DNA from 3 places in the Pseudanabaena sp. UWO310 genome. Region 2 is predicted to be linked to each of the others. Evidence: predicted binding sites of a transcription regulator. Region 2 holds the regulator's gene; each other region holds the start of a gene.
The links. The regulator HrcA, encoded in region 2, represses chaperone genes, less so after heat shock. The targets are predictions, from matches to a motif close to TTAGCACTCNNNNNNNNNGAGTGCTAA.
Positions count from the first base shown of each region.

Region 1: the regulator HrcA is predicted to act here: its motif matches at 8,783-8,809, upstream of groES (co-chaperone GroES).
Region 3: the regulator HrcA is predicted to act here: its motif matches at 8,565-8,591, upstream of groES (co-chaperone GroES).

Region 1 is NZ_SELU01000017.1:64,027-75,178, forward strand. Features, by position in the region: gene PseudUWO310_RS07775 (coenzyme F420-0:L-glutamate ligase) at 1-1,090, shown strand, start outside; gene menB (1,4-dihydroxy-2-naphthoyl-CoA synthase) at 1,409-2,239, opposite strand; gene PseudUWO310_RS07785 (hypothetical protein) at 2,847-3,155, shown strand; gene PseudUWO310_RS07790 (hypothetical protein) at 3,299-3,982, shown strand; gene PseudUWO310_RS07795 (PetM family cytochrome b6-f complex subunit 7) at 4,031-4,141, shown strand; gene PseudUWO310_RS07800 (hypothetical protein) at 4,319-5,266, shown strand; gene folK (2-amino-4-hydroxy-6-hydroxymethyldihydropteridine diphosphokinase) at 5,548-6,084, opposite strand; gene murA (UDP-N-acetylglucosamine 1-carboxyvinyltransferase) at 6,137-7,516, opposite strand; gene PseudUWO310_RS07815 (M15 family metallopeptidase) at 7,688-8,395, shown strand; gene groES (co-chaperone GroES) at 8,858-9,169, shown strand; gene groL (chaperonin GroEL) at 9,287-10,921, shown strand; gene PseudUWO310_RS07830 (O-antigen ligase family protein) at 11,075-11,152, shown strand, end outside.
Region 2 is NZ_SELU01000005.1:93,968-105,119, forward strand. Features, by position in the region: gene PseudUWO310_RS03305 (glycosyltransferase) at 1-627, shown strand, start outside; gene PseudUWO310_RS03310 (glycosyltransferase) at 639-1,856, shown strand; gene PseudUWO310_RS03315 (hypothetical protein) at 2,072-3,577, shown strand; gene PseudUWO310_RS03320 (cobyrinate a,c-diamide synthase) at 3,661-5,058, opposite strand; gene cobN (cobaltochelatase subunit CobN) at 5,084-8,977, shown strand; gene hrcA (heat-inducible transcriptional repressor HrcA) at 8,998-10,062, opposite strand; gene PseudUWO310_RS03335 (protein phosphatase 2C domain-containing protein) at 10,619-11,152, shown strand, end outside.
Region 3 is NZ_SELU01000003.1:13,485-24,636, forward strand. Features, by position in the region: gene PseudUWO310_RS01750 (type I glyceraldehyde-3-phosphate dehydrogenase) at 103-1,116, opposite strand; gene PseudUWO310_RS01755 (phycobilisome rod-core linker polypeptide) at 1,402-4,152, opposite strand; gene PseudUWO310_RS01760 (DUF1995 family protein) at 4,403-5,113, opposite strand; gene PseudUWO310_RS01765 (antibiotic biosynthesis monooxygenase) at 5,490-6,053, shown strand; gene groL (chaperonin GroEL) at 6,349-8,013, opposite strand; gene groES (co-chaperone GroES) at 8,158-8,469, opposite strand; gene PseudUWO310_RS01780 (5-formyltetrahydrofolate cyclo-ligase) at 8,785-9,477, opposite strand; gene PseudUWO310_RS01785 (fatty acid desaturase) at 9,567-10,340, opposite strand; gene PseudUWO310_RS01790 (orange carotenoid-binding protein) at 10,508-11,152, opposite strand, start outside.

The DNA of each region.
Region 1 (11,152 bases), on a different contig from region 2:
CCAAGGCAACTTGCTAGAGTTTGACAGCGGGGTTTGGCAATTTCTGACCTATGAGCCAGAGCATTATCGTTTGGAATTACTTCTAACCGCGACCAATCACACCCGCAATCTTGATGTGTTTTTGGTAGAAGTAAATCCTATACTGTCTCTGCTATCCAGCGATAATCTCGACGAAATCCATAGTAAGGTACAACTGCGATCGCGCCATCCCAATACGGGCAGTCGTAATGATAACTATTGGGAATCCTATATTGTCAATCCCAACCAGAGCACAGGAGTAGAGATTCAGATCGACCTGAGCGGCAAAAATCTCGAAGAACTGAAAACTGCATGGGTACGGGTTGGCTACACCATCTATGGTCCCGCTGGACGCGAAGAAAAAATTAAACACTGCATTATCCCCTTACAGTTTCCCGATGCAAATCAAAGGGAACGCTGGCGACCAACCCCCGATGCGGATGTATTGCCAATTCGCACTCATATTCTTTCTGCTGGAGATAATCCTGTAGAAGTCATGCAAAGGTATGTGATGAGCCATGCCCAAGCTGGAGATATTGTGACGATCGCCGAAACCCCGATCGCGATTATGCAGGGTAATTTCTATCATCCCAGCGATATTAAGCCTCAGTGGTTAGCCAAGCGCCTTTGTTATTACTTTAAAAGTACCTCTAGCCTTGCCACCGCCTGCGGTTTGCAATCCTTAATCAATGAGTCGGGTGCATGGCGTGTTGCCTTTGCCTTTGTCGTCGGTTCGCTGGCTAAGGCAATATTTCGCGTACCTGGAGTGTTTTATATGCTTGCGGGAGAGCAGGCGCGATTGATTGATGACGTGACTGGTACTTTGCCCCCCTACGATCAATTTATTGTCTTAGGTCCTAAAAATCCTCAAGCAGTAGTCGATGAAATTAAAGCTGGGACGGGACTAGAAGCAGCGATCGTGGATGTCAACGATCTACGGCGGGTTAAGGTCTTAGCTTCTACGTCAGGAGTATCCGAAAACTTGCTCAATCAAGCTCTATTAATGAACCCTGCGGGTAATGCCGCCGAACAAACACCAATAGTTTTAATTCGCCCCAATACGCCTACCTAACGTCAGTTCGTGTTATACCAAATCACAAAATGGCGTAGCCATTTTGTGATTTTAAAACCCTTACTGGGTTTGGTTTTCAATTCCCAAAAGTGTAGCCACACTTTTGGGAATTGGTATTAAGTGGGTAAATTTTAAAAGCCCAAAAGTAAAAGCCTTGCTAAGCAAGGCTTTTACTTTTGGTTTTGAGAGAGGGTTTGCGTAGCAAACCCTTTCTCAAAACCCGTTTTATCCCAAAGCTCAAAATGGCTACGCCATTTTGAGCTTTGGGATTATAAATACAAATAAAAAACGGTGCTTCGCACCGTTTTTTATTTGTATTTACGGCAGTTTAGGATATTGGCGAAAATTGGGTTTGCGCTTTTCTAGAAAAGCCTGTTTGCCCTCCTGTGCCTCTTGAGTCATATAAAACAACAGGGTGGCATTTCCCGCCAACTCCTGAATTCCCGCTTGTCCGTCGCAATCGGCATTAAATGCAGACTTGAGACAACGAATCGCCAGAGGGCTCTTGTCTAAAATTTCCTGAGCCCATTGGATGCCTTCAACTTCCAATTTTTCGATGGGTACAACCTTATTGACTAAACCCATTTCTAGGGCTTCTTGGGCATCGTATTGACGGCAGAGATACCAAATTTCTCGTGCTTTTTTCTGACCGACGAGTCTGGCTAGATAAGATGCGCCAAAACCGCCATCAAAGCTGCCTACCATTGGTCCCGTTTGACCAAAAATAGCATTATCAGCGGCGATCGTCAGATCGCAAACGACATGTAGTACATGACCGCCGCCGATCGCATAGCCAGCAACTAGAGCAATTACGGGTTGAGGCATCGTGCGAATGAGTCGTTGCAGGTCGAGTACGTTCAAACGCGGCACGCCAGACTCGGAAATATAGCCACCATCACCACGCACTTTTTGATCGCCCCCCGCACAAAAAGCATATTTACCATCTGGGGCAGGTCCTGCTCCTGTCAGCAAAACTACGCCAATCTCAATATCTTCTCTAGCATCGGCAAAGGCGGCGATCATTTCCGCGATCGTTTTAGGGCGAAAGGCATTACGCACATGGGGACGATTGATCGTAATTTTGGCGATCCCATCAGCTTTGTGATAGAGAATGTCTTCAAATTCGGCGGCGAGTTGCCAGTCGGTCATGGTTTTGGAAGAAAAAAGTACAGGGATTCATCTTATCAAAAGTTATCTTATACCAAAGCTAAAAATGGCTACGCCGTTTTCAGCTTTGACCAGAATCGTTGGGGCGGCTTCGCCGCAGTCACTTGAAATGAGGACAAATCAAACCCCAAGCATTGAGTTGCGGCGCGAAGCGCCGCCACTCAATACTTGGGGTTTATGTCTAATACACTTGGCGACAGCTATAAAGTCAAAACGGTGCTGTTAAATTTTGTCAGCAATCATGTATACAGGAAATAAAGTATTAAGCTATACATGTATACATCATAGCTAGGATTGATTTCAGGAGAAGATCGTAATGATTATTGTATGGAATAGCTTTTTCTTAGGAGTTATTTCTGCTTTTGCCTGCTCTAGCTTAGCTTTGTGGGTAATGGTAATGCTTTCGTTGGGGAAATCTCCTTTGCAATTTAAGTAAAAGTGGGTACTCGAAATTTCTATGAAGCTATACGAAACTAAGGGAGAGACATTACTTTAACCGTGATGTCTTTCCTTTTATGGGTTTTACCATGACGATTGTAGAGACGATTGCTATAATTGAAGTCTCAAATTTTTTAAGTAAGGGCAAATAATGGCAACTCCCCACAGGACAAAACAGGTAAATCTTCGTTTTCCCCTGCCTTTATTAAGCCAAATCAAATCTCAAGCTGATGCAAAACAACAGGCGATCGCTGATTGGATCTTAGCTGTCGTAAGTCGCGAATTTTTACCAGCAGCAGAGCCAGCACCAGAGCCAGCGCCAGAGCGATCGCTTGTAGAGCCAGAAACAGCTCCATTTACCTTGCATCCCGAACTGCTAACCTACGTGGAAAGTAGTTTAGCGCCTTTGTATTCTCAAATTAGTGAATTGAGGACACAGTTGGGGGAGTCCAAAGCCTGATTGACCAAGGGAAATCCAGTCAGGCAAATAATTACGTCCCTCAAGAAGAGCGTTCAGATCGCCGCAATCAAGCACCTGCTGGGGTTAGTTCTTCCACTAATGCCAAACCATTATTCAATTCTTTAGCAGGCTTTGCTTTAGAGGTGGGCGATCGCTTAACGATCAATGGTGAAGAAGTAATTTTTAAAGGATGGGTCGATCAATCGCAGACCGCAATCGAGGTAAAGGCGATCGCCGATCCCTCTTCAGTCAAAAAAATTCGCGCTAAAGAAATCAAAAGCCTGTCGCGATCACAGGATCTTGATAATGCCGAGCGCTCAGCCCCAAAAGCTTCTGAACCATCGGACGATCATCGTGAAGCTCAGTCAAAAACGGCGGAAAACTTAGACCCATCTCCTCCCGAATCAGCGGCGAAGACAAGTGGCGAGGCTATTCCTAATGATCTTAGGGACAGCCCTCAACCGTCAGCGGCTAGCGATCGCCCTGAAGTACCAGAGGAAGTTATCGAAAAGCCCAAAGAACCTGAATATAACGCTTGGGAAGTTTGGACTTATTTAGAACGTCAACGGGTGAAAACCTTAAAACTGCTTAATACATTTCAGGCAGAATGGGAAGCAAATCGCTTTGTCCGTGAAGCCGAGCGCAGTGCGCCGCCTAACTTACGGGTACATTATGAAGTGCGCCCGATCTGGCTAGATGAAGAAGAAATTAAACGCTCTTATCAAAACACCGCCAGCACCCATACATCTCCTGATGATCGAGATGAGAGCCATCACGAAGAATATGAGGATGCGATCGATGTGGAGGTGGTTACAGAGTCATTGTAAAATTCTTAACAATACAAAAAATATTATTTAGATTATTTGGAGAAAATTATGGGAGAACTAGCAAATGCAATGATTCTATCGATGGTATTGATTCCCGTCGGTATTGCCTTTGGATACTTCTTACTAAAGCTACAGGGCGAAGAACAAGAAGAAGCTTAATTGTTATCTTTTTTCGTTGTCTTTTTTATAGAAGCGGGACAAAAGCGGTGCTTAGCGCCGCTTTTGTCTTTTTTAATAAAAATCTCTTAAGTAGCTAGGCGCAATTAAATATAAAATTCCGAAGTGTTGGCTCACTTCAGCGAATTGGTATAAGTAATTAAACATTGCAGGTGCACAATGACTCAATCTATCGATCGCTCCGCAACGGGAGAATTTTTATCCGTTAGCGATCTAAAAAAGTTGCATGGTTTTACCGAGGCTGCGATCGAAAAATTTTTAGGGGAATGTGATGCAAATCAGCCTAACCCTAAATCAAAAAGTACCAAACCCGTTAAGCTTTACAGTGCAGCAAGGGTAGATAAGGTTTTACATGACGAGCTATTTATTGAATGGCAAGCCAAAAAGAAAACAACGTCTTCCAAACGTAGTAAACCCGTTGAGGCAATAACCGAAGCTGTAGTTACAAATTTGGGCTTTGAGGTCTCTGAGGTAGGCAGTGAGGTTACTGAAGCGATCGCAGACAAAAAAAATCTTGCTTTTGATTTTGATTTAGGTTTAGGTGAACTAGTGACCGCCGATTGGTGCGAGTTTGCTTGGGAAGATTTTCAAGTTGAGGGCGATCGCAATTTTTCGGAAGAGGAAAAATTACATGCAGTTACTACGGTCAACAAAATGCTCGCAGCGGCTTATTGGTTTCCCCCTGATTTATTCTTCGATGCTTTTACTCAACCAATCAAGAAGGACGATCAAAACGTAAATTCCGAGTCACTAGCAAAGGATTATAAAGAAGAGATCCTTACCAAAGGATTTAAGGACATTCCGTTGGTGACTTTTATGATTCGCGATCGCCAAGACAACACAAAAGTAATGCTAAATTCGGCTCCCTACAAATTGATGGCGATCGCGGATTTGTATAAATTAGGTTCTCTCCCTGCGGATTTTAGGATTCCTGTCTTTGATTTGCAAAAATTGAAATCGATGGTAAGGGATAAGTATGGCGCTAATCTAAATTTTGCTCTGAAATACGCGATCGCGGGTGGCGAACTAGGGCGTGATTTTGCCCTGAGGGAAATTTCACGAAATTGGCTCACTAGTCTTTGTACTGGTATCTCTGTACCTCTGTGACACCAAGATAAGAAATGGCTATGCCATTTCTTATCTTGGAAACCTTTATACCAATTCTCAAAATGGCAACGCCATTTTGGGAATCTCAAAACCTTACTGGGTTTGGTTTTTAATTCACAAAAGTGTGACAACACTTTTGTGAATTGGTAGAAAACCCCAAAACCTGTAGCGCACGCTGTGCGTGCGCTACAGGTTTTGGGGTTTTTAATTTACCAAGTTAAGAAATGGCGTAGCCATTTCTTAACTTGGCATAACTTCTCAACCATGCCCCAAAATATAAATCAGCTTAAGGCTAAAACTTCCGTATCAATTGCGATCGGATGGCTCAAGTCGATATCGGGGGGATTTTTAGCCAGCTCACTGATCGGCATTTGATATATCGGATGTATCCAATCGGCAGCAATTTCGGCAAGGGGTAGTAAAACGAAAGCGCGATCGCCCATGCGCGGATGGGGTAAAACTAGCTCTGGCTTGTCTAAGACACGATCACCATAAAGCAACAAATCGAGATCTAAGGTTCTTGCGCCCCAACGTTCGCGCCGCTCGCGCCCAAAGATTTGTTCGGTATGGAAAAGGGCTTGTAAAAGTTGCAGGGGGGGTAAACTCGTTCTTAAAACCGCACAACCATTGATATAGTCGGGCTGGGGATCTGCATTGGGTAAAACGATCGCCTTAGTACGATACCAACGGGAAACCCTCACCACTTCGATTGCTGGAAGGGTTGAGAGTTGCGCGATCGCAGCTTGGACAATTTTCTCGGAGTCACCTATCGTACTGCTTAGATTACTACCTAGGGCGATCGCGCAAAGCTCAGTCATGAATTTTTAATTAATAACAACAAAGACGCTGCATTGCAGCGCCTTTATGGAATTATACGGGAACCACTTCACTCGTGCGATAGAGCTTTGCCCCCACATTACGCAGTTTTTCTTCAATGCGATCATAACCGCGATCGAGGTGGTGTAAGCCCATTACCGTCGTCTCTCCATCCGCAGCTAGCCCTGCAATCACCAAGGCAGCCGAAGCTCGCAGATCCGTTGCCATTACAGGAGCGCCCGATAATTGGGGTACTCCCGTGACTACCGCCACATTATTTTTGAGGCGAATGTTTGCCCCCATGCGATTTAACTCGGCAACATGCTGAAGGCGATTTTCAAATACCGTTTCCGTAACTACACCATTACCCTCGCAAATGGTCAGTAAAGCCATAAACTGCGCTTGCATATCGGTGGGGAATCCAGGATAGGGCAGGGTTTCGATGTCTACGGCGCGATAGCGATCGCCACCAATGACAGTGATCATATTGTCAGAGTCTTGGCGCACAGTGACACCCATATCTTGCAATTTGGAAATTGCCGCAGTCAGATGAGCAGGAATCACAGGCGATAGCGATAAGGTAGAGCGTGTAATTGCAGCGGCAACCATAAAAGTAGCCGCCTCAACGCGATCGGGAATCGCCGTAAAATCAGCAAAATGCAGCTTATCGACCCCATCGATAACGATCGTACTCGTGCCAGCCCCTCGAATTTTTGCCCCCATAGCAATACAGAGATCGGCAAGGTCAACTACTTCAGGTTCTAGCGCGGCATTTTCAATAATGGTCTCACCCTCTGCTAAGGTTGCCGCCATCATCAGGGTTTCGGTTGCGCCCACGCTCGGATAATCGAGATAAATCTTTGCCCCTTGCAAACGTCCATTACTACTCATACAGTGGGCATGAACAATACCATGTTCAATCTGGACAAATGCTCCTAAAGCTTGTAAACCCCGTACATGTAGCTCGACGGGACGCGCTCCGATCGCACAGCCTCCGGGTAAAGGCATTTTTGCCGAACCCATTCTTGCCAGCAGTGAACCGAGCGCAAAAAAGCTGGCTCTCATTTTGCTGACCAACTCATAGGGTGCGGAATTTTTACTCAGATTACTGGTATCGAGATCGAGAACTTCTCCATTGCGGGAAATTTTAACCCCAAGGGCTTCAAGGATGTCACACATACTCTGCACATCTGCGAGGTAGGGCACATTCCGAATGCGGCAACCCTCGGAGGATAAGAGCGTGCCCGCCATGAGGGCAAGAATCGAATTTTTGGCTCCGCTAATGGGAACGTGACCAGATAGGGGTGCTTTCCCGATGATGCGGAGGACAGGAGTGCTGGGTTCAATTTGGGGCATTTGCGAAGATTCGAGCGTAGTTAGTTCAGTTGGCTCAGGGATTTGCGAGGCTGTGCCGAGATCCGTCGTCGATTGCATAGGCTGTGATTGTAAATTATTTGCACTAGTGGCATTGGTGGTAGAAACGATCGCCTTATCCTCCTCACATCAGAGATTAACGTGGCTAAGAGTTTAGCGGAGTATATCCGAAAAACTGTTAACTTTTGTACAGTAGGTGTATTTACTCATTATTAGCGATCGCGCCCTATTATGTCCAAGCCCTATCAAATTATCCCGATCTCAGAATGTGGCGAGCAACTTGTGGCAATCACTAGCGATATTTACAGGATCGCTCCCCACCCCTATATGGCGTTAGGCGCTCCCTATGGCGATCGCTCTCCTTTTTTTATAAGGCAAGGGATCTTAGAAAGACTGCAAAAATCTCAAGCATATTTACAGACCCTGCGCCCAAACTGGCAAATTGCGGTTTTTGATGCCTATCGCCCCATTCCCGTTCAGAAATTCATGGTGGATTATAGCTTCACGCAACTGGCTGAAAGTAAGGGCTTACCTGTAGAAAATTTGACGAAAGAGCAAAAAAAATCACTAATGACGGAAGTGATCAAGTTTTGGGCTATTCCGAGTGATGATCCGCAAACCCCTCCTCCCCATAGCACGGGAGCTGCGATCGATGTAACCCTGTATAGATCTCCCACCCAAGGCGAGGACTCTATACAAGAAATAAATATGGGTTCGCCGATTGACGAAATTAGCGATCGCTCTTTTCCTGATTACTTTGCCGATTCCCTAGACATTAAGGAAAGAGAATTTCATCGCGATCGGCAATTGTTAAACCAAGTGATGACCTATAGCGGATTCCAAAGGCATCCCAATGAATGGTGGCATTTTTCCTATGGCGATCAACTGTGGGCATGGATTAGTAATGAGAAATCAGCGATTTATGGAGGAGTTAAATAATTCACCAAAAAACTAAACCCAGAAGCGAGAACCGCCCGCGTAGCGGGCGGTATTGCAGTTTTCATTTTGCCTACGGCAAAATGAAAACTCAAAACCCTTACTAGAATTGTTTTTTGTTTTCAAATGAGTACGCACTCATTTGAAAACCGCAATACTCGCTTCTGGGTTTAGTTTTTAATTCACAAAAGTGTGATCACTCTTTCGTGAATTGGTATTAGGGACTTGCGATTTAATGAAATACCAAATATAAAACCAGAATCGGTGGCGCGGCGGAGCCGCGCCACCGATTCTGGCAAAAATGTTTATTGTTAACAGCGCTAGCCTTTCAGTTCGGAGCCTTTCAGTTCGGTAAACCACACTATAGCCATTGCAACCATTTCGGTTAAATTAGCACTCAGTCACCTAGAGTGCTAAAACACTCTAGACAAAGCCAAAAAATGCTAGTCAACTGAGTGAATACAAATGGCAACCACGACATTAAACGTAACTACAGTAAAACCTTTAGCCGATCGCGTATTTATCAAAGTAAGCGCTAAAGAAGAAAAAACCGCAGGTGGAATTTTCTTGCCTGAGACCGCAAAGGAAAAGCCCCAAGTCGGTGAAATCGCCGCAGTAGGACCTGGAAAGCTCGATGATAAAGGCGAACGTCAAGCCCTAGAAGTCAAAGTTGGAGATAAAGTTCTTTACTCCAAATACGCTGGTACTGATATCAAACTTGGCACAGACGAATATGTGCTGCTAGCAGAAAAAGATATTTTAGCGATCGTTTCATAGTCACTGGTAATTGGTAATTGGTAGTGGCTAATCGGTAACTGAGATCGAAACCCAATCACCAATCACCAATCACCAAGTTTTTTGCTAACCCGTTCCTATTAACAAATCAAAAAAATTATGTCTAAAAAAATCATTTACAACGAAGATGCACGTCGCGCCCTCGAACGCGGTATGGACATCTTGGCTGAAGCGGTAGCCGTAACCCTAGGACCAAAGGGTCGTAACGTAGTTCTGGAGAAGAAATTTGGTTCTCCTCAAATCGTTAACGATGGTGTAACCATTGCTAAGGAAATTGAACTAGAAGATAACGTTGAAAATACGGGCGTAGCTTTGATTCGTCAAGCTGCTTCTAAAACCAATGATGCTGCTGGTGATGGAACCACCACGGCAACCGTATTGGCTCATGCCATCGTTAAAGAAGGTCTGCGTAACGTAGCGGCTGGGGCTAACTCGATCGCTCTTAAGCGTGGTATCGATAAGGCAACTGCTTTCTTGGTTGGCAAGATCAAAGACCATGCTAAGCCCATCGAAGATTCTAAAGCGATCGCTCAAGTTGGAACCATCTCTGCTGGTAACGACGAAGAAGTCGGTTCGATGATCGCTCAAGCGATGGACAAGGTTGGTAAAGAAGGTGTGATTTCCCTCGAGGAAGGTAAATCCATGTTTACCGAGTTAGAAGTTACCGAAGGTATGCGCTTTGATAAGGGCTATATCTCTCCTTACTTCGTAACCGATGCTGAGCGTATGGAAGCTTCCTTTGAAGAACCATTGCTCTTAATCACCGATAAGAAGATTGCCCTCGTTCAAGAACTCGTTCCCGTTCTCGAACAAGTTGCGCGTGCTGGTCGTCCTTTGATTATCATCGCTGAAGATATCGAAAAAGAAGCTCTGGCAACTCTCGTAGTGAACCGTCTCCGTGGCGTTCTTAACGTTGCTGCGATCAAGGCTCCTGGATTTGGCGATCGTCGTAAGGCGATGCTCGAAGACTTGGCAATTCTCACTGGCGCTCAAGTCATCACTGAAGATGCTGGACTCCGCCTTGATGCTGTGAAGCTCGATCAACTCGGTAAAGCACGTCGCATCATCATCACCAAGGACAGTACCACCATTGTTGCTGATGGCAACGAAGCCGCAGTTAAGACTCGCGTCGAACAAATTCGCCGTCAAATCGAAGAAACCGAATCTTCCTACGATAAAGAGAAGCTCCAAGAACGTTTGGCTAAGCTCTCTGGTGGCGTAGCCGTGATTAAGGTTGGTGCAGCAACTGAAACCGAAATGAAGGATCGTAAGTTGCGTCTAGAAGATGCCATCAACGCAACGAAAGCAGCAGTTGAAGAAGGTATCGTTCCTGGCGGTGGTACAACCTATGTTCACCTTGCTCCTGAACTTCATACTTGGGCAACTGCTAACCTCACAGGTGAAGAACTTACTGGCGCAATCATTGTCTCCAAGGCTTTGTCTTCTCCCGTAAAGCGGATTGCTGCAAATGCTGGTTTTAACGGTGCAGTAATTGCTGAAAACGTACGCGAAAAAGACTTCAATATTGGCTTTAATGCTATGTCTGGAGAATTTGAAGATATGTTTGCGGCTGGTATTGTCGATCCTGCTAAGGTCACCCGCTCGGCATTGCAAAATGCAGCTTCGATCGCTGGTATGATTTTGACCACCGAATGTATTGTCGTTGACAAGCCTGAAGATAAGGGCGCAGGCGGCGGCGGTGCTATGGGTGCTGGCGGCGATTTCGATTACTAATTTTCCATAGATATTTGAATCTAAACAAAAAAGGGAGTGCAAAGCACTCCCTTTTTTGTTTAGATTCAAATATGAGTGGCGGCGCTTTGCGCCGCCACTCATATTTTGGGTAACCAAACTTGTATTGCTATAAACTTAAAAGCTTTAAGGTATGTGCTGCCCACTGTGTGGGCAGCACATACCTTTAGCTTAATTAATGAGAAAGGTAAATGGATGCTCTGGAAACTGACC
Region 2 (11,152 bases):
TATTTAATACCTGAAAGCCATGATGACATTGTCCATATCATGCTCAGCTCCAATTGTATTTGTCATCCCAGTGTTCTTTTTAGAAAATCTGCGGTACTTGAGGTTGGGAACTACCGAGATCTAAAAAATGTAGAAGATTACGATTTATGGTTGCGCTTAGCATCTCACTTCAAACTTGCAAATCTCAATCAAAAACTGATCTATTATCGAGTACATCCCCTTAGTACTACTCAAGCGGCAATAAGGGAAAATCGCATCTTCGATCTTGCTCACAAGTGCTTGGTTGAGAACGCTCCTACTCTATATGGTTGTACTACCGATGAAGCCCAATTGCTTTGTAGCCATTCCCATCCTTTAGCAATTCAAACACTCTTAAAGATTTCCAAATATCTAGAAAAAGAGCAGGGTGGCAATTTTTTAACTCGACTGGGTTCTGAATCTTTCATAAAATCTAGCAAGCGTCTTGTAAGTTCGGACGATGTAGTTACTCGTTTCGTTTTAGTATTACTTGCTTTACATAAAATAGATTCCTATTACGAGATGATCGGTATTATAAAAACAATATTAAAAAAAGGGTACAAAAAAATCAATAAATATATAAATTCTCATTCACCAAAAATTATGTGATGCTATAGAACATGAAAATAGCGATCGTTAGTAAGTCAGGTAGATATAGCGGTGGTGCAAGTAGAGTAGCTGAGGATTTGGCAGTATGGCTAAATGAAGCTGGGTATCCAACTGACCACTTTATCGCCTTTGCAGATATCAAAGCCTATCCTTTTCAAAAGAACTTATATGGCGAAGGACGATCTCAAAAGCTATGTAAGTCAGTTCATTCTGCGACAGGTCGTTTTGGGCTTAGAGAGTTTTTTCCAATCGAATATTGGCTGAACTTGGCAAATATAATCAACGATTATGATGTCATTCATTTTCACGATCTCTATAGTGCAATTTCACCTTTAACTTTAGCTTTGACCGCTAGAAAGAAACCTACTTTTTTTACTGTACATGATTGCTCGGTTTTTACTGGCGGTTGCCTTTATCCTTCTGGCTGCGAAAAATTTATTAGTCATTGTCACAACTGTCCGCAATTACCACAAAATAGATGGCAAGACAGAATACGCGATCGGACAAAAGAAGTTCAATCTATCAAGAGATGGCTTTCTAAAAACAATATGATTCGCTATATTTTTCCTAGTCAATGGATTGCCAATCAAGCAGAATTATCTTTGTCATATAAAGTACTCCCTGTAATTATCCCTAATGGCATAGACCCAGAATCTTGCCCAATTCTTAATAGAAATGAAGCTAAAAGAATTCTTTCTATTGCAGAACATAGAAAAGTAGTGACTATATCGGCAAACTATTTGGCAGCCCCACATAAAGGCGTAAAATACGCTATTGAAGCTCTACAAAGCTGTCGAGATTTGGCTCCTGTTGTGTTGGCGGTTGGACATTGTAATGATGAGATCAGATCAGCGCTGCAAGGTTTAGAGGTTTTAGAAATGGGATTCATTAGTAATCCTGAATCCATGTCCAAGATCTATGCTGCTTCTGACATTATGTTGTTTTGTTCTCTTGCTGACAATCTGCCTCTGACAGTTTTAGAAGCAATGCTTTCATTCACTGTGATTGTGGGATTTTCTACTGGTGGAGTATCTGAGATGATCCAGTCTGGTCAAAACGGCTTTTTGGTTGAACCTACTAATCAAGAAGCTTTAAACAATGCTCTCCGTCAAGCTTTACTGTCTCCTATTCTAGATCGAATCGCCCAGCAAGCTCGCCAAGATGTTGAACATAAATTTTCTAAGCAGCTTTTTTTAGAAAGACATATAGCACTCTATCAAGCCACTTAAATCTCCTATATTAAAAAAGGCAAAACCCCAAAGATGAGTGGCGACGCGAAGCGTCGCCACTCATCTTTGGGTTTAATCAAACCTTGCTATATAGGTCAGGATGGACGGCGCTTTGCGCCGCCCATCCTGAATGATGTAAATCCTTTCCTTTTTAGAACTACCTATAAAGCGTTTAGAATTGATTGAGTTGTTTTCACCTTAGAGCCTGTAAGATTATGCAATTTTCAAACTCTTTGAAAGCCGATATGAACCGTTATGAAAACCTGATAGCAGGTAATATTAGTCTACCTCTTGGATTTCGCACGCTTCTCGCTGAAACGAGTCGATTATGTCGGTTACAGGGGACTGAAACGGAAGCAAGCAAACAGACTATTTGGAATACTGGGTCTAATGTCATTTCTCCGCTAATTTTTGGTTTTGTTTATTGGGTCTTAACGGAGGCGGAGTTACAGGGGATTAAAAGACTTTATTTTATGGCGAGAGATGGTCAAATTCTATACAAGGTCGCGCAAGTAATATGTAGTCAGTGGAATTATCCAATTGATTGCCGCTATTTTTATGGGTCAAGACAAGCCTTTCACTTCCCTGCCATTGAATCATTGGGCGAACAAGAATTTAATTGGCTTTTTGATAATCCTGGCTTTCTTTCAATTCGTATTATTTGTCAGAGAGTTAATTTGCAGCCTGAGACGATTTCAGATATTTTAACTAATTATGGATTGTTATCGAATAGTTGGGATAAAGATCTAACGGATAGTGAAAAAAACACTTTGAAAAAAGTCTTTCAAGAAGAATCGGTTTCAGAACTAATTCTATCTATGGCTGCCAACTATCGGGAGAAAGCTATTGGATACTTTAAACAGGAAGGGATGGCAGATGGAGTCCCTTTTGCAACGGTTGATATTGGCTGGTCTGGAAAATCTCAGCGATCGCTAAGTAATCTATTAGCGGCTGGGAAAATCTACCCTGATACGGGATTAAAAGGATTTTTCTTTGGGTTACTTAGTAGTACTCAGGCTTTTCCTAGCGATCTATTAATGCCCTATTTTCTAAAGGTTAGCGATCGCTCCGAACGTTATTTTCTATGCGACCCCCAGATCCTAGAGCTATTTATGGCGGGGGATCACGGCAGTACGGTGAGATACGAAAGGCAGAATGAAAGTTACGTCCCCATTCTTCGTTCTGAGAAAAATGAAAGCGGGATTGCTTGGGGAGTCTTAGTTCAGCATCAGGCGGTTACTGATTTTGCAAAGATGCTCACAAAACATTTACAACCTCAAGAATGTAAGCCTGAATATTTTCAGCGAGTTACGGAAGATTTGCTTAAGAAATTTATTAACAGCCCCAGCAAGGATGAGTCAGAAGTATTTGGTAAGCAACCTTTTTCAAGGCATCAGACGGAAAGTAAATTTTACGATCTAGCTCCATCCTATGAATTGCAGGATGCATTTAAAATAATATTAGATCCTAATTACGTTCATGCTTTTGCTTGGCTACCTGCATCAATTCAAATCAGCCATCCCATGACTATAATGCAGTTAAGCTATATCAGAGGACGACGTGAAAGTTCCTCTTATGCCAACTTGGCATGGCAAGAATTTCATAAGGGTAACAAGCAAACGGCTCAAATCCTTGCGACTAAAGCTTTGCAATCCAGTCTAACTATATTGCTATCAAAGCGATTTATCTATCTTATTTTTTTGTTAACTCTTGGTCTGTAATACCAAAGCTCAAAATGGCGTAGCCATTTTGTGATTTGGTATTACTGGGTTTGGTTTTAAATGCAGACCATCTGCTAACTCAATCAATTGTTGGACTTTTGGCAATTTACGAGAAATCTCGATAATAGATGGCGCTGTGCGCCGAAATGGAGGTGATTGTAAGAGGCATGAACTTGATATTTTTGCCATCCTTCCGTCGGATATTGTAAATGGGAATCGTAACCTTGGAGAGAATATAGGGGACGATCGCTTATTTCTGTTAAAGATGAGCGATGAAATTCATGTCCCCAAACTCGATCGCCTTTTTTAACTAACGGGCTATCTAGTAAGGCGATCGCCTGTCGATAGCCCAAAGTGAGCAGCTTACCCATTTTGGCTGTCGTCGGGAAAATATTTACCATCGCAAAAGACTGTTCTTCAAAATCGACAAGGCGATCGCATAGGTACATCAAACCGCCACATTCCGCATAGGTGGGAATTCCTGCGGCGATCGCCTTGTGAACGGATTCTCTTGCGGTTTTATTTTCAGTTAACTCGGTAGCAAATACTTCTGGGAATCCGCCGCCAAAGTATAACCCTTGGATATTTTCAGGTAAGGTGCGATCGCTAATGGGACTCCAAGGAACTAATTCGGCTCCCATTTCTCGAAATAAATCGAGATTATCGGCATAGTAGAAACTAAAGGCTTTATCTTGGGCGAGCGCAATCCGAAGCCTCCCACCCCCCGGCCCAATCTCCCGCAGGAGAGGGGGCGCAACTATTACGCCTCTCTCCCCATGGGAGAGGGGGTGAGGGCTTTCCATTAATGGTAATAATTTCTCCCAATCAAAACAAGTTTCGCCTAGATGCGCCAAGCGATCGATAATGCCATCGAGATCGGACATTTCGGCGGTGGGAATGAGTCCTAAATGGCGATCGGGGATAGCAATATTATCTTGACGACGGAGAACGCCGAGAATTGGTAGATTTAATGCTTCAAGAGCTTGAGTTAGAAGTTCTAAATGGCGATCGCTACCGACGCGATTGAGAACTACACCTGCAATCTGAATACGCGGATCAAAGGTACGATATCCGTGGGCGATCGCCGCAATAGAACGAGATGTGCTGGCACAATTGAGAATTAAAACTACTGGTACGTTTAATAATCTGGCGATATGGGCAGTACTGGCAGTGTCATCCTTTCCCGTCGCCCCATCGAATAGTCCCATTACTCCCTCAATCAGAGAATAATCGGCAGGTCGAGAATGCTTAGCAAAGCAGGAGCGTACGTAGTCTTCAGATGTTAAAACGGGATCGAGATTGCGGCAGGGTAGTCCCGTGATATAGGAATGGAACATCGGGTCGATGTAATCGGGACCAACCTTAAAGGATTGCACTGAGGTTTGATTAGATAGCGATCGCGCTTTCATTGCCGCTAATAGCGCCAAAGTTACTGTGGTTTTCCCCACACCACTGCGTTCACCTGCGATAATAATTGCCATTGCCTAATTTTCCTAGCTGAACCTAATGCACCGTATTGCTACTATATCAGGGGGCTGGAACCAGTCCACCGACAGCGTTGTTTTTGTCGATCAGCAACCCGCACCAATGGTCATCATCACGGCTGCCGATACGGATATCCAAACCCTTGCGGCGGCTACTGCCCAGTTACCTGAGGATTTTCCGCAGATTCGGGTAGTAAATATATTGCAGTTGCAGCAACAAATAGCGATCGATACCTATGCCGAAGAGGTTTTAGCAAGCGCCAAGGTAATTATTCTCAGATTAATTGGGGGACAGTCCTACTGGAGCTATGGATTAGAAGTTGTTAAGGAAACTGTGTCAAGAACTGGTGCAGTCCTGATCGTATTGCCAGGGGATGAGCGTCCCGATCCGAATCTAACTAGCCATTCCACGACGACGCTTACAATCGTGAATCAGGCTTGGCAATATTTCATTGAAGCAGGAATATCTAATTATCAGAATTTATTGAAGTTTATTGCGAAAGAATTTTTAGATATTGCATCAGAATACGAACTTCCGCAATCAGTGCCTAGAATAGGGATTTATTATTCCATAACTCTGCCTAATGTTCAGAATATAGATCCCCCCCAGCCCCCCTTGAGAAAGGGGGGAGAATTTTCTTCTTCCCCCTTGTTAAGGGGGATTGAGGGGGATCTGGGATTGGTGGCGATTCTTTTTTATCGCGCTCATTATTTGTCGGGAAATACGACAGCGATCGCTGCTTTATGTGAAGCCTTACGCGATCGCAATTTAGAACCTTTACCCATCTATGTTTCATCACTCAAAGAACCCGATGTCCAAGCCGAGTTAATTCGCTATTGCCTGCCTGAATCCGATCCTGAATCTGGTCGGAAAGTAGATTTGATTTTAAATACGACCAGCTTCTCTTTAGCCAGTTTAAAAACGGATACGCCGCAAGTGGATCTTTGGGAAGCATTGAATGTGCCTGTGTTTCAGGTGATTTTTAGTGGTGGGCTGAAGAAAACTTGGGCAAATGGTACGCAGGGACTAAATCCTCGCGATATGGCGATGAATGTGGTGTTGCCAGAAGTCGATGGCAGAATTATCACGAGGGCAGTCTCTTTTAAAGCGATGCAGGGACAGAATCTCTCCTTGCAAACGGAAGTATTGACCTATGAACCTGTGCGATCGCGGATTAATTTTGTGGCGGATCTGGCGGCTAAATGGGTCGATTTAAAGCATACGGAGGTGAGCGATCGCAAAATTGCGCTGATTCTTGCCAATTATCCTAATCGTGATGGCAGATTAGCCAATGGAGTCGGTTTAGATACGCCAGCCAGTTGTTTGGAGATTCTTAAAGCTTTGCGAAGTTCGGGCTATAGCGTTGGTGAAATTCCTGAAACTAGCGATGAATTGATGAAGTTGTTAACGACAGGCGTGACTAACGATCGCGAATCCTTTGGATTGCGGCAGGTTAATCAATCTTTAGCCTTAGAAGATTATCAAAGCTATTTCCAGAATTTGCCTGAACCTGTCCAAAATGGAATTCAGTCAAGATGGAATGAGCCGAAGTGTGAGAAAGAATTTGCGATCGCAGGAATGCAATTTGGCAATATTTTTGTCGGGATTCAACCATCACGGGGCTACGATCTCGATCCTACGCTCAATTACCATGCGCCAGATTTAGAGCCAACCCACGACTATATGGCTTTCTATCATTGGGTGCGCGATAAGTTTTACGCCCATGCGATCGCCCATATTGGCAAGCATGGTAACCTCGAATGGCTGCCCGGAAAAAGTATAGCGCTTTCAGAAAATTGCTATCCTGAAGCCGCTTTTGGCGCGATGCCCCATTTCTATCCCTTTATTGTCAATGATCCAGGGGAAGGCTCTCAGGCAAAAAGGCGATCGCAAGCGGTAATTCTCGATCATCTCACGCCGCCGATGACTCGTGCTGAGCTATACGGCGGCTTGCAACAATTAGAAGGCTTGATCGATGAATATTATGAAGCAGAAACCCTCGATCCCTCTCGATTGGGCATGATTCGCGATCGCTTGATAGACACGATCAAACAGGAAAATCTCCACCAAGATTTGGGGATTTCTCTAGATCGCTTAGAGGATTCGCTGAATACAATTCTCACCACTGCCGATGGCTATCTCTGCGAAATCAAAGAAGCGCAAATCCGCGATGGGTTGCATATTTTCGGGCAATGTCCAGAGGGGAGACAGTTAAGGGATTTGGTCGTAGCGATCGCTCGCAATCCTACGGCTAATCGTTTGGGGCTAACTAGAGCGATCGCGCAGGATTGGGGTTTAGACTTCGATCCTCTGACTGCGAATTTAGGCGAGTTACTTCCCTCAAGTTCTCATCCACGCTTAGCAAATTGTCGGATTATTGGCGATGCGGTGGAAGTTATCGAGGAATATGCGGCGGAGTTGATGGATGCCCTCATCTCTTCTCGATCCCCCTCAATCCCCCTTAAAAAGGGGGAAGAAGAAAGAGAAAATTCTCCCCCCTTTTTAAGGGGGGCTGGGGGGGATCTAAACCTTGAAACGAAGACAGAACTAACATGGATTTGCGATCGCCTCCTCCCCTCTCTCTACAAAACCACGCAAGAAATTACGAATCTCCTGCGTGGACTCAATGGCGAATATATTCCCAGTGGTGCATCAGGTGCGCCGACAAGGGGTAGACCCGAAGTGCTGCCCACTGGACGCAATTTCTATTCTGTAGATATTAGGGCAGTACCGACGGAAACCGCTTGGGATATCGGGCGCAAGGCTGCGGATGTGCTGATCGAAACCTACACGCAAGAACATGGCGAATATCCACAAACCCTAGGGCTATCGATTTGGGGAACTTCGACCATGCGAACGGGAGGCGATGACTTAGCCGAAGCTCTTGCTCTGCTGGGTGTGCAACCCGTTTGGGATGGCGTATCGCGTCGCGTGATTGATTTTGAGATCCTGCCTTTATCGATTCTGGGTCGTCCCCGTGTCGATGTCACCTTGAGGATTTCGGGATTCTTTCGAGATGCGTTTCCCAACTTGATCGATTTATTTGATAGTGCGGTGAATGCGGTGGCAAATCTTGACGAACCCGCCGATCAGAATCCCTTAGCGGCAAAAGTTCAAGAAGAATCGACCCATTGGCAAGCATCAGGATTGACTTTAGCACAGGCGCAAGAGCGATCGCGTTATCGCGTATTTGGCTCAAAACCAAGCGCCTATGGTGCGGGTTTACAGGGCTTGATCGAGTCGCAAAACTGGGAGAGCGAGCAGGATCTAGCCCGTGCCTATATCAATTGGAGCGCCTATGCCTATACCAGCAAATCTGAAGGTAAATCGGCTCCTGAAGCCTTTAATCAACGCCTTGGCAATATGCAAATTGTGCTGCAAAATCAGGATAATCGCGAACATGACATTCTCGATTCCGATGATTACTATCAGTTTCAGGGTGGCATGACCGCCGCCATCAAATCCATATCTGGTAACGCTCCAGAGGTGTATTTTGGCGATAATTCACGGATGACCCAGCCCAAGGTTCGCCAACTTCGTGAAGAGATTGCGCGAGTTTATCGATCGCGGGTCGTTAATCCCAAATGGATATCGGGAGCAATGCGTCACGGCTATAAGGGAGCTTTTGAGATGTCGGCAACCCTTGATTATCTATTTGCCTATGATGCTACGACTAATTGTGTTTCTGATTTTATGTATGAGGGTATTGCGGAGGCATATATCTTTAATCCTGAAGTCCAGAATTTCATTAAATCTAGCAATCCTTGGGCTTTGCGAGACATGTCGGAACGCTTATTAGAAGCGCATCAGCGTGGGATGTGGCAGGAAGTGAATGCGGATACATTAGATCGCCTAAAGGCGATCGCGAATGATGCCGAAGGGGCGATCGAATCACAAACAGGGCTTGCTGACTGAATACTTGCTGACTGAATAATTTACCATTTACTAATTGCGTCAGTGAGATGCAGCGCCGCCGCCTGTACGGAAGCGATCGCCCTTGTATAACCCAATCGCGTTGGGCCCAATACACCCACCGTTCCCACAGGCTTATCATCACAGAGATAGGTACTAGAAATAAAAGTACAGTTCTGAATTGGCTCAATGGAGATTTCGGAACCGATTCTAATGCTCACAGAATTAGCAGAAGGACTCGGTTGATCGACAATCAGCGCCATCAACGAAGCGCGATCGGCTTCAAGTAACTGCACGATATTTTGCACCTGTCGCAAATTAGAAAACTCGGGCTGACGCAATAACTCGGTTAAGCCACTAATAAACATTTGCCCCAATGCTGTGCGATCGCATAATTTCATCAACTGCTGTAAAGACTGTTGCAACAACACGGCATATTGCTGAAACTGGCGATCGAGATCGTCCCATTGCAAAGCGCTATTCAACTCCGACCAATTTTTATCGCGCAGATGTTCGTTTAAAAAATTATTGAGAATATTTAACTCGCCTTCCAAAATTTCAGGCTTAGTCTCACTAGGCAAATCCATCGTTACCGAAGCGGTGTGATAGGTGTCGCTTACGGCGATCGCCATCACCTTACACCGATCCACCATCACCAACTGCAAATGCCTGATACGCATTGTTTGCATATTCGGCGCAGTAATCACCGCAATACAACCGCTTAAGGTCGCCAAAATCTGCGCGACATCGCGCATCACCCCATCGAGACTAGACTTGCCGAGGCGATCGCTTTTACTAGCAAGAAATTGGTGAGTACTGTAGGTAAGCTCACTAGCGGGATCGATCAATTCATCAACATAAACCCGATAGCCTGAATCCGAAGGGACACGCCCCGCCGATGTGTGGGGCTGAAATAACAAACCACTGCGATCGAGCATATTCATGACATTACGAATTGTCGCAGGGCTAATATCAAAGTCGTACTCTGACACCAAAGCCTTAGAACCAACTGGTTCCGCTGTGTGAATGTAGTGATCGATAGTTGCCCAAAGAACTTTTTGTTCGCGATGGGTAAGGTGATGCTTCATGGGTTAGGGCAGTGCAATGAAAAAATAAAGTGAAAAATTAAATGAAAAAATAAGTGAAAATAAAATATTAAAACGGAAAAAATAAAGTATTAAATTTTTATTGCTAAATTTAGCTTCTATAAATCAAAAGCTTACCTAATACAATACCCAGATTGTGAATAGATCTGGTAGCAACTCGTACATCTAAACAAATTCTGTCAGGCTAAAAAGCGTTTTTAAACCAATAAGCCCCAAGTTAGCTGCCACCTACAGCAATTATCGATCAAATATCGATCAAACGAACCATAAGGGAATTTTTGAAAGCGTTGCTTCGCAACGCTTTCAAAAATTCCCTTGGTTTGGGTTTGAGCGCAAAGCGCTGTAAGTTAGCTACAATAACCAAATGTAATTTGAATGCCCAGATTTGAATGCCCAGATCGGATCTCTTAATTTATCGATAGAATATCGCTCGAAGCAGTCTATTCTGACCTTAAATTTGATAATGTAAACACTTCTAAGACATCTGCAACTTTTCCCGTCCTCATCCCATAATTTTGGTAAGCGATTAACAACCTTCATGGAAAAACAAGAGCAAGCTACGGCAGTTGAGCAGCAATATCTTTGGGCAGTCGGTCTGGATACCGATACCTTTCCGCCCGACTCGCTGGTTGCCGATCGCTACCATGTCCTCTCTTCACAAATTGTTGTGGATACGGATGCTTACTCCCTGCCAGAGTTACCCCTTGAATTTCAAACCTATGTGGTTTCTTACCTCAAGCTATCGAGATTGAGTCTGCACCTGCCCCGACCTTACGGACTATTGTTGCTGGGCGAAGAACTCAATCTTTCCGAAGTATTCTTGTTAGAAAATGTCCCCATCGATCGCCAAGGCAAGCTATGTCCTACCCTAGCTGAAGCATGGGCTGAAGCCTCCGCACTAAGACAGATTAATTTGCTCTGGCAAGTCCTCAACCTCTGGCAGCCTTTAGCTGAGCAGAATATGACGCGGACTTTAATCGATCCCCGATTGGTAAGGGTCGATGGGATGTGGGTGCGTCTGCTGGAATTGCAAGCTGATGTTGCTGCCGTACATATTTCCCAATTAGGCGAC
Region 3 (11,152 bases), on a different contig from region 2:
CATCAGCGAAATAGCGGTATTTCACTGATGCCACAAATCCAAAAAAGAGAGGGAGGTGCTTTGCACCTCCCTCTCTTTTTTGGATTTGTGGAATTTTAAATTTTATTTCCAGTTTTTGGCAACAACTTCTGCCAAATCAACAACTCGTTGGCTATAGCCCCATTCATTGTCATACCATGCCACAACCTTGACCATATTGCCGCCCATAACCATGGTTAGGGAAGAGTCAACAATTGAGGATGCATCTGTACCGCGATAGTCGATAGATACGAGAGGCAATTCGTTATATTCTAAAATCCCTTTCATGGAGCCTTCCGCAGCTAAACGGAATGCTTCGTTAACTTCTTGAGCGATCGTGTGTTTTTCCACTTCAACCACGAAGTCTACTACGGAAACGTTAGGAGTTGGCACGCGCAAGGCAATACCGTTGAGTTTGCCTGCTAGTTGAGGTAGTACTAGGGCAACTGCCTTAGCAGCACCAGTGGAGGTAGGTACAATGCTCAGTGCCGCCGCTCTAGCCCGACGCAAATCGCGATGGCTAGCATCCAACAAACGTTGGTCGCCAGTGTAGCTATGGGTGGTGGTCATTACACCCTTGACGATCCCAAAGTTCTCTAAAAGTACCTTGGCAACGGGGGCTAAACAGTTAGTCGTACAGCTAGCATTACTGATGATGTTATGGACATCATGGTTGTAATCTTTCTCATTTACGCCAACGACAAATGTGCCATCTTCATTTTTTCCAGGAGCGGTGATTAATACTTTTTTTGCCCCTGCGCCAATATGTCTGCTAGCACCAACTTTGTCAATGAAGACACCTGTAGATTCGATAACTAGATCGATGCCCCAATCTTTCCAAGGTAAATTGTCGGGATTGCGATCGGAAACGGTCTTAATGGTTTTGCCATTGACGGTAATGGTTGTGTCATCGGCACTAACTTCACCAGCAAATTTGCCCAGCATGGAGTCGTACTTGAGCAAGTGAGCGTTGGTTCGGGGATCGGATGTATCGTTAAGTCCAACTATTTCTATGTTTGTTTCTGTGCGTCCAGCCCAGCATCTGAGAAAGTTACGTCCGATACGTCCAAATCCGTTAATCGCTACCCTGATAGTCACTGCTTATCGCCCTTTATATAAATTTAATTTTTTACTTTAATCTGATGTTTATGATACCGAAAAACCGTCACCAATTTATTCCCACTTCAATCAAAATTTTGCCCTTAGTTGCAAGGATGTTTATCGCTGTCGCAAGTCCTGTTATATAGCTACAGTCACTTGAATTAGGACAAATCAAAACCCAAGAATTAATTGGCGGCGCGAAGCGCCGCCAATTAATTCTTGGGTTTTATGTCCTAGTACATTCCAATTTCCAAAATGGCGTTGCCATTTTGGAAATTTGGATTAAACGCTGGTAGGGATTTTCGATTTAACGGGTGCAAAACTAGGCACGACAATGGACTTGTCTTGCTTGGTCAAGCGGTTATACAACTCTTGAGTGTTGGGGTAGTTAGCGGCTGGGAAGGTTTCGTAACGGTTGTAGGGTACAACATCTTCACCAAAGGCTTCGAGGTATTCGAGGCTATTAACCATATCGGTTACCATTGCCTTAACACCTTTAGTTGCCAAAATTTGGTTGTACTTACGGATTTCCGCTTGATCTAAAGGCGCACGTCCCAAGAAATGCTTAGTACCCAATTCAATTACCTTGGTATTAGGGAATGGGGTGTAGAATTCCTTGATGTAAAGATCGGATGTCCCAAGTGCCAAGATAAATTCCTTGACGCTGATCTCTTCGTTAACCAGTTTGGAAGCATATTGGCTGAACTGTTCGCTAGCCACATAAGCATCCATATCACGCTCGAACACTTGACGATAGGCTGCACGCACTAACGCTGCTGTTTCCACAGGATCGGTGGTGGTGAGTTTAAAGATCTTGCGTTGTTCGCGTTTCTTGGCTACACCTTGGTTGATGCGATCGTTGATGGATACTTCAGAGCGGACTTCGGTAACTTGACCCAATTCAATAAACTTAGGTGTGGTTGCGATATCAACTCTTGTACCCTTGTCTTCGCTCAACGTACCGACACGGTTATGGCGGAGCGATACACCTGCGGGAGTGAGATAGCGTTCGTAAGGAACCGTGTCTTCGCCAAAGGCTTGTTCGTATTCCTTGGTGTCGAGAATGGCATCAACCACTGCATAGAAGCCTTTCTTCGATGCGAGGTCGAAGTAAGCGTTCATTTCAGGGCGACCATAGGTAGGACGACCTAAAAGGCGACGGTGGATATATTCGATCGCTTTACATACATAAAGCTTGCTCCAGTAGCGATCGCGGAAGGTGGGTGACTTCGCCAACATCCGTACAAATTCGCGGACGGTGATATCTCCATTTTCTAGCTTGATTTCTGCAACCGTGAGGCGCTGACCAGAATAGGGGATAAATCCAATAACTTGCAAATAAAGAGCGCGAATGACGGCTTGGGTAGAAGTCTCTGAATTGGTAATGCTCAAGCCCTTAACGGAAGACTTTCTTGCGCCTTTACCAATCTTGACGTTATCGCGCAGGGTTTGATCGAGCTTGAACACCTTGGGGCTCATAGGATCGATCGAACCTGTGGCAGCGGGATTGCCCAGTTGGTTCGTGATACCAGCGCCATTGCGGATCAAGATGCGACGAGTATCCTTACCGAAAGGTGCAGGTGAGGCATTGGGGTTGCGAGTTTCTTTGGGGAAAATAGCACCAAATTGGATTTCGAGAGGATCGTTGCCAGCTCCGTAAACATGCTGATCGGGCAAAGGCTGTTGATACGAAGCAAATAAGGTAATGAATTGGGGAACCTTGCGGAAAGGTGCAGAGTAGTTGAACAGGTCAAACTGTGCGCCCCAGTTACGGGCGGTTTGGGCTTCCTGTCCGTAGCCACGTTGGTAAGGTACGGTTTCTTCGCCAAAGTAGTCGCTATATTCTCTAGAGTTGACTAGGGCATTGACGAGGGCAGGTAAACCACCCTTAGAAACGATCGCAAAGTAAGCTGCAACTTCTTCACGGCTTTCAGGAGAGCGTCCGAGGAAATGCTTGAAGGCTAATTCCACAGCGCGGGAGTTAATGAAAGGCAAGAAGAATTGATCGCGATATAGAGGCGACAGCCCTAAACGACGCACAAACTCGCGCACCGAGATCTCGCCATTTTTTACTTTAGAATCTAGGTCAGAGATTCCTTGACTGTAAGCACGGGCAATATCACGCTCGAAAACTTGACGGTAAGCAGCCTTAACCACTTCATTTTTCTCGGCTCCAGTCATCCCAGCCTTCATCACAAACTTCTGACGACGTTCGGCAGTGTTGTAGTAGATCTGAGGTAGGGCAAGACCTTGAAGATCGGGAGAATTGCGCTGACGGACTTTGGGTGATGGGGTTGGGGCTTTGAATTCAGCGATCGCCACATCCATATACTGCTTGATGATTTCGATCGCCGCAGAATCGCTGAGGAAATAGCTGGCAGCCGCTTGCTTCATGGTTTGCAGAGCAACGATGGTAGCATCGGTCGAGCAAGCTGCCTCAATGATCTCCCGCAATCCACGCACGTTTTGAGCAAGGATATTCGGATCGCCAGCAACGATTGCATAGGTGGCATAGCGCAAGAACCATGACAAGTCGCGCAGGGACTTCTTCATGCGGTCTGCACCATAACGAGAAATGTTAATGGGGCGGAAATTGGCAGGGGCAGCATCGACAACCCCCGTCAGCCCTGTATTACTGAAGAAATTCTTGATTGTGCCTAAAAAGCCACCTTCACTTGCTTCAGCGTAAATAGTTGTGCCAAGCTCCATGCCGCGCTTGATATCAACCACGCGACCAGCGCGGTCTACTTCAAGTTCTTCTGCGTCCTTGGGCTTTTCTAAAAATGCCATTGCCGAACCACCCGTAAAAATACGGCTAGCAGCTTTGGAAACGATATTGTCAGAGTTTTTGGTCAGAATTGCCGCAATTTCGATGCGCTTTTGTCCAGATTGAAAGTATGTGGACAGATCATCTAGTTCGCTACGGGTCGCAAAGCGATCTTGTTGCTCTATCTGGGAAATTGTGGAAGTTATAGCGGTCTGGTATAAACGAGGGCGGGCATTTACTGCACCACTTGACGCTGTTACGCTCATGTGTCTGCCTTGTGATCTTTAAAGGGTATGTAAAAAGTCGAAATAATAACTACCCAGTATAGGGTTTTCCAACTAAATATCTAACTCTATCTCATCAGAAAATGCCGCGTTTACAGGTATTTCAAGCAAAAACTAACGATAAGTTTTGTAAAGCGATCTTCCTGATGATGCTATAGCATCATCAGGAAGATGAGTGGCGGCGCGAAGCGCCGCCACTCATCTTTGGGGTTAACTGCTTATCAGTACATGCTCATCTGGCTAGGGCATTAAAAAACTGTTGCAACCGTCCTAAAAAGGAGCCTGATTGCTTACCAGTCTTCTGGCGAAATAGGCGGTCAATATCGTCACTAGATGGGCGTTGTTCTACTTCTGCGAGCTTTTGCATTCCCTCTTCGGTCTGGAGCCAGACTTGCCATGTTTGTGGATAGCAACGCCACAAAGCACCCAGTTCTAAGGGTTTGATGTAGTAGGCAGTCTCGAAGGTACTTAAAAAGCGATCGCGCATTTGTCTGGCAGCTAAGCCTAAGCCCACTTCACTATTCTCCAGACGCGGATTGAGCATGACAAAGGGGCGATCGCCAGCAAGTTGAACTAACTTTTCCACTTGCTCGACTTCGATGGAAGTTGGCTCGATTAATAAAAATGCGCGATCCTCTTCCCGAATGGCCCTACGACCTTCGTTGACACCACGTACAGATACATTCAGATCCACCCATTCCCGTTTGGCGAGAGCTGCGGCCCCTGCGTCGGAAAAGATTGCCTGCCATGCTTCGCCATATTGTTGATTAAAACTCGCTGCAAACTCATAGGCGATCGGCATCGCTTTTAATTCGGGAAATCGGAGATCGGCAAGTACACGCGTTGCGCCATTGGCGATCGCTTGATGGGTAGCTGCGATCGCCTGTTCGGTGGCATCTTCTAAATTATTTGGTAGTAGGATTGACTCAGCTAATTGAGACATAAAAGCGAATTTTTTAAAATTGAGGATATATGAGGATAGATCTTTATAGATCCTAATACCAAAGCACAAAATGGCTTAGTCATTTTGTGCTCTGAAAATCCTGACTGGGTTTAGTTTTTATAACTAACGTCAGTTCGGGTTAAGCTGGCAAATTTTAAAAGCCCAAAAGTAAAAGCCTTGCTTAGCAAGGCTTTTACTTTTGGGCTTTGAGAAAGGGTTTGCGTAGCAAACCCTTTCTCAAAGCCCGTTTCAAATTATCCTAAACTCACGTTAACTACAGTCACTGACTAAAAAAACTTACTAAAAAGTAGGCACTTTACAGATTTAGTACGCAAATAATAGTATTTGCCTTTAAAGCGAATCGAGTTAATCATCCATGACAAATTCTATATCCGCCGAAAGTTATCACGTTACTGCGGTTATTGCTCATTCCGTCAAATGCAATCTTGAAAAAGAATATGAAGATTGGTTGCGGGGAATTGTCCCAGTTGCCAAGTCCTTTGATGGTCATCTCGGCGTGCAAATTCTCCGCCCCCATCTAGAAGAAAATACGGAATATGTAATTGTCTTGCATTTCGATCACCATCAAAATCTCAAGAGGTGGTTGGAGTCGGAGGAACGCCATAAATGGATCGAGCTTGTACAGCCACTAATTCAACAACCTGAAAATGTACAGGTTCTGACTGGTTTAGAAACATGGTTTGAGCTGCCAAAGCGACCCCAAAAATATCCTCCTAAACGCTATAAAATTGCATTGATAACTTGGTTGGGGGTGTTATTTTTATCATTAGTTGTTGGACGCATATTAAATCCTCTATTAGAACCTTTGCCTTGGTTGCTGAAGCAAATTATTACCAGTGGATTAATAGTATGGCTGCTTGCTTATTTTCTCATGCCCCAATTAACACGCCTATTCTATCGGTGGCTATATCCAAAATAGATAGGGCTTTAATTTTTTCCTACAGCGCTTTGCGCTCAAACCCAAACCAAGGAAATTTTTGAAAGCGTTGCTTTGCAACGCTTTCAAAAGTTTCCTTGTGGTTCGTTTGATCGATAATTGCTGTAAAAGCCCAAAGATGAGGGGCGGTGCAAAGCACCGCCCCTCATCTTTGGGCTTTTATGTCCTAATACCAAAGCTCAAAATGGCGTAGCCATTTTGAGCTTTGGTATCAAGGTTTTCAAGTTAAGAAATGGCGTAGCCATTTCTTAACTTGGTATAAAAAGTGAATGATGGATTACATCATGCCACCCATACCGCCCATGCCACCCATACCGCCCATGCCGCCCATACCAGCAGCACCAGCACCAGCGCCAGCATTCTTCTCAGGCTTCTCAACTACGAGAGCTTCGGTGGTTAAGACCATGCCAGCAACGGAAGCAGCATTTTGGAGTGCAGAGCGCACAACCTTCGCAGGGTCGATGATACCAGTAGCGATCAAGTCAACATACTCACCCTTGAGGGCATCAAAGCCATGATTGAAACTCATACCCTTAACTTTCTCAACCACAACGGTTCCTTCTAAACCAGCGTTATCACTGATTTGACGAAGAGGCGCAGAGAGAGAACGGGATACGATTTCAGCGCCGATCGCTTCTTCGTTCTTCAAGGTTGCTTTGAACTCTAGCAATTCAACCGCAAGGTGAGCAAGGGTTGCACCACCACCAGGAACAATACCTTCTTCAACGGCTGCACGGGTAGAGTTGAGTGCATCTTCAATACGAAGCTTGCGATCCTTGAGTTCGGTTTCAGTCGCAGCACCGACTTTGATCACGGCTACGCCACCAGCGAGCTTAGCGATCCGCTCTTGGAGCTTTTCCTTATCGTAGTCAGAGTCACTGAGATCCAATTCCTTACGGATTTGGGCAACACGCTTATCGATATTTGCCTTATTGGTAATGTCAGAAACGATAGTTGTTTTGTCCTTGGAAATGGTGATCTTACGAGCAGTACCAAGCATTTCTAGGGTGGCGGCGCTAAGTTCCAAACCAGTGTCTTCGGAAATTACCTGACCATCGGTAAGAACGGCGATATCTTGCAACATCGCTTTACGGCGATCGCCAAATCCAGGAGCCTTGATGGCAGCGATATTCAGAGAACCTCTGAGCTTGTTGACTACCAAGGTTGCGAGAGCTTCGCCTTCAACATCTTCAGAGATGATTACGAGGGGTGCACCTGAACGAGCAGCTTTTTCCAGAATAGGAACAAGGTCTTGAATGACATTGATTTTCTTATCGGTGATCAAGATCTTCGCGTTCTCAAATTCGACCAATTGACGTTCGTTGTCAGTGACGAAGTAAGGAGAAATGTAACCGCGATCGATCTGCATACCTTCCACGATTTCTAATTCGGTGGTAAGAGACTTGGATTCTTCAACGGTGATTACGCCATCTTTACCAACCTTATCCATGGCATGGGCGATCATTTCGCCAACTTCAGAATCATTGCCCGCAGAAATGGTGGCAATCTGAGCGATTTCAGCGTTGGAATCAACTGCCTTTGCTTTTTGAGCGATGACATCAACGAGGTGAGCAACTGCTTTTTCGATGCCACGACGTACGCCAACTGGGTTAGCGCCAGCAGCTACGTTGCGCAGCCCTTCACGAATCATTTCTTGAGCCAGAACGGTGGCGCTGGTGGTTCCATCACCTGCGACATCATTGGTTTTCGAGGCAACTTCCCGAATTAGCTGAGCACCCGCATTTTCTAGAGGATCTTCTAGTTCAATTTCTTTAGCGATGCTTACACCATCATTGATGATCTGAGGTGCGCCATATTTCTTTTCGAGAACTACGTTACGTCCTTTAGGTCCTAAGGTTACACGTACGGCATCAGCAAGGGCATTAACACCACGCTCAAGGGCGCGACGAGATTCTTCATCAAATACTACGATTTTAGCCATTTTAGTTAATCTGGTAATTGGTAATTGGGATTTGGTAACGGGGATTTGGTAACTGGCTTTTAGCGATTAGTTTTTAGCTCTTTTCGATTGCTTCCGTATGAAGAGCCTTGAAAGCTAACGGCTAACAGCTAATAGCTAATAGCTTTATTCAACGATCGCGAGGATATCTCTTTCCGCGAGTAGCAAATAATCTACGTTGTCAATTTTGACTTCTGTGCCTGCATACTTGGAGTAAAGTACTTTGTCGCCTGCCTTAACTTCTAGAGCTACGCGAGTACCTTTGTCATTACGCGAACCAAGACCGACGGCTGTAACTTCACCAATTTGTGGCTTTTCTTGAGCTGTATCTGGTAAGAAAATACCGCCAACAGTTTTTTCTTCTTTTGTTGCTACTTTTACCAATAGGCGATCGCCTAGGGGTTGTAATGTACCAGTATTTAGGGTTAACGATGCCACTATGTCATACCTCCTTAAAATCTAATCAGAGTGGACTCTGCAAGGTATGGCTCAAGCTAGGAATTTAAACCTGCTTTAGTTATATCTTGCGTGCTTTAGCACTCTGTCTCACTGAGTGCTAATATACTGCGAAATGAGTAGGGAACTAGATCGGCTTACCGTACCAAAGAAATTGCAACCTGTCGCCAAGTGTCCTAGGACATAAACCCCAAGAATTGATTGGCAACGCGAAGCGCTGCCAATCAATTCTTGGGGTTTGAGTAGTGCACGCGCAGCGTGCACCACAGCTTTTGGGGTTGTAATTATGCCCAGTTACTAATCTTTATTTGTGTTGTACTTTTCGGTAATAACTGCATCTAAGGGGATGTCCCAAGGATCGTGAGGCAACTCATCCACATAAAATTCATCGAAAATAAGTCCTACTTTTAAGCCTATGGAACGAGGCAACCACCGATCATAAAAGCCTCCACCATAGCCCAAGCGATAACCTTGGCGATCGCAAGCTACCGCAGGAATCAAAATTAGATTGATACTTGCTAAATCGATCGGCTTTAAATCATGGCGAGGTTCGAGGATCCCAAAAGCACCCGATCGCATACTGCTCTCAAAATCCGCGATCTCGACGTGATGCCACAGCAGATCTTGTTCAAGGCAACGGGGAAATCCCCAATTTTTGTCAGGAAATCTTTGCCAAAGCGAGCTTAAATCTGGTTCTAGCCGAAAGCTGGTAAAAGCGAGAATATTTTGCGCCTGTTGAAATGGTTGCCAATTTGCAAGGCGATCGCTAATTGCTCGACTTTTTTGCAGCCAAGTTTCCCGATCGATATGGCTGCGGAGGTCAAGGGATGTTTTTCTAATTTGCCTTTTAAGTTGGCGATTCATTTGGCGATTGATTTGGCGATTGATTTGGCGATCGTTCCGATCAGGATTTGTCGCATCGATTTTACTAGTAAAACCAAAACTAAAAATGGCTACGCCATTTTTAGTTTTGGTATGAAGTGTTGTCACACTTTCGTGAATTGGTAAAAAACCCAAAGTATGATTGGCGGCGCTTCGCGCCGCCAATCATACTTTGGGTTTTGAATTTTCGTGCTGCTTTACCTATGAACTTTTGGCAGTCTGAACCAAGGGGTTTGGGGATATTCGTGATGCTCCCAATGATAATGACCGAAGTTATAACAACTCAGAAAAGACCATAAAATCGCATAAAAATTAGACTCAAGGCGAGGAGAAAAATTGGGATTTTGATGGATTTGACAATGGGGAAGATAAGTCCCAAAGAAAAATAGCTGCAACGAGCTAAGTACAAGAGGAACGAGCCAGAAGAGAATTAAGTTAACGATTGAAACCTTGCATAACAGGATCAAAGCGCAGAATATGGCGATCGCGCTAGCCAAAAATAAAATTAGCGATCGCCATGAAAAGTACTCGCTCAGAAACTTGCAATACCAAAATACTGGATGGGAAAGGTTGCCATGAAAATCAGGATCGCCGTTTTGAGAAGGATAGCGATGGTGATTAGCATGGTTTACTGCGCAGCGATCGTAATTAAGAGATGCATAAATTCCCACCATAAGACGACCAATGATCTTATTTAGAGTTCTATTACTGGGAATTAAATTTCCATGCATTGAGTCGTGGGCAAGAATAAATAAGCCCGTATGAAGGTACGTCCTTCCCAAAATTAAAACAATTAGTCCCGCCCAAGAAATATCGAAAACTGAAACCGAAAGCAACGAATATAAACTAACAAACCATAGGCTGAGAATAGTAATGACGATTAATATTCCAATCCAATCATCAGTTGTGAATGCTTTTGTTTGCCAGAGATCAGACGAATTATGCGATCGCAGATTACTGTAATTATTCATAATTTATCGCGAACGCCACTACAATTCTGGAAATATCGGGAAATATAAAGAACACTAAAGCGATTTTGCATTTTGTGGCAAAGTCTTTTAAGTAGTTCAGCATAGTTAAAATCAAATCTAGAGAGCGTAACGCCTGCTGGCGTTACGCTCTCTCTCTAGGTATAGGTCTAGCGAATGAGGTTCAACAGTTCTTTAGGAGATGCAAGCAGATCGATCGCCACAAAGAAAATCTTGTTGTTAGGATCGAGTAAAAATCTCCAAGATATATTCATCCCAACTCCAGATCCAAACCAAGGAGTTTGAACTTTACCTGTGATTTTGATTTGGGTATAGCCACCATCTGCTGGCTCAGAAATACCTCTTTCTGGAACGAGTACTAGATTTTGACATTCTTCCTTAAAGAATCGCAGAACTGCATCCTTGCCAGCAATTGGTCTTTGGAATGGAGGCTGTAAAGCGCCATCGGGGAGGAATAGATCGATCAAAGCGTCAAAATCATTAGCGTTTAGGTTATTCATGTATGACAATACGGTGGGATTGTCGATCCCTTCGATGCTAACCTGAGTGCGCTTTGAGACTTCTTTGGGAGCCATTACTGGTTCGGCAACGCGAGTATATCCACCCAACTTATTAGGATCGAATCCCATATCTACAACTGAGTTACGTAGAATTGTGATTTGTTGCCCTGGATCTAAATTCTTCAAGGTCTCTAACACTGCCGAGGCATTGGCGGAAAGGCGATAGCCTTCGGGAATAGGAGCAACAATTCCTTCTTCCATCCACTTGCCGAGTTGATACCAAAAGCCTAGTTT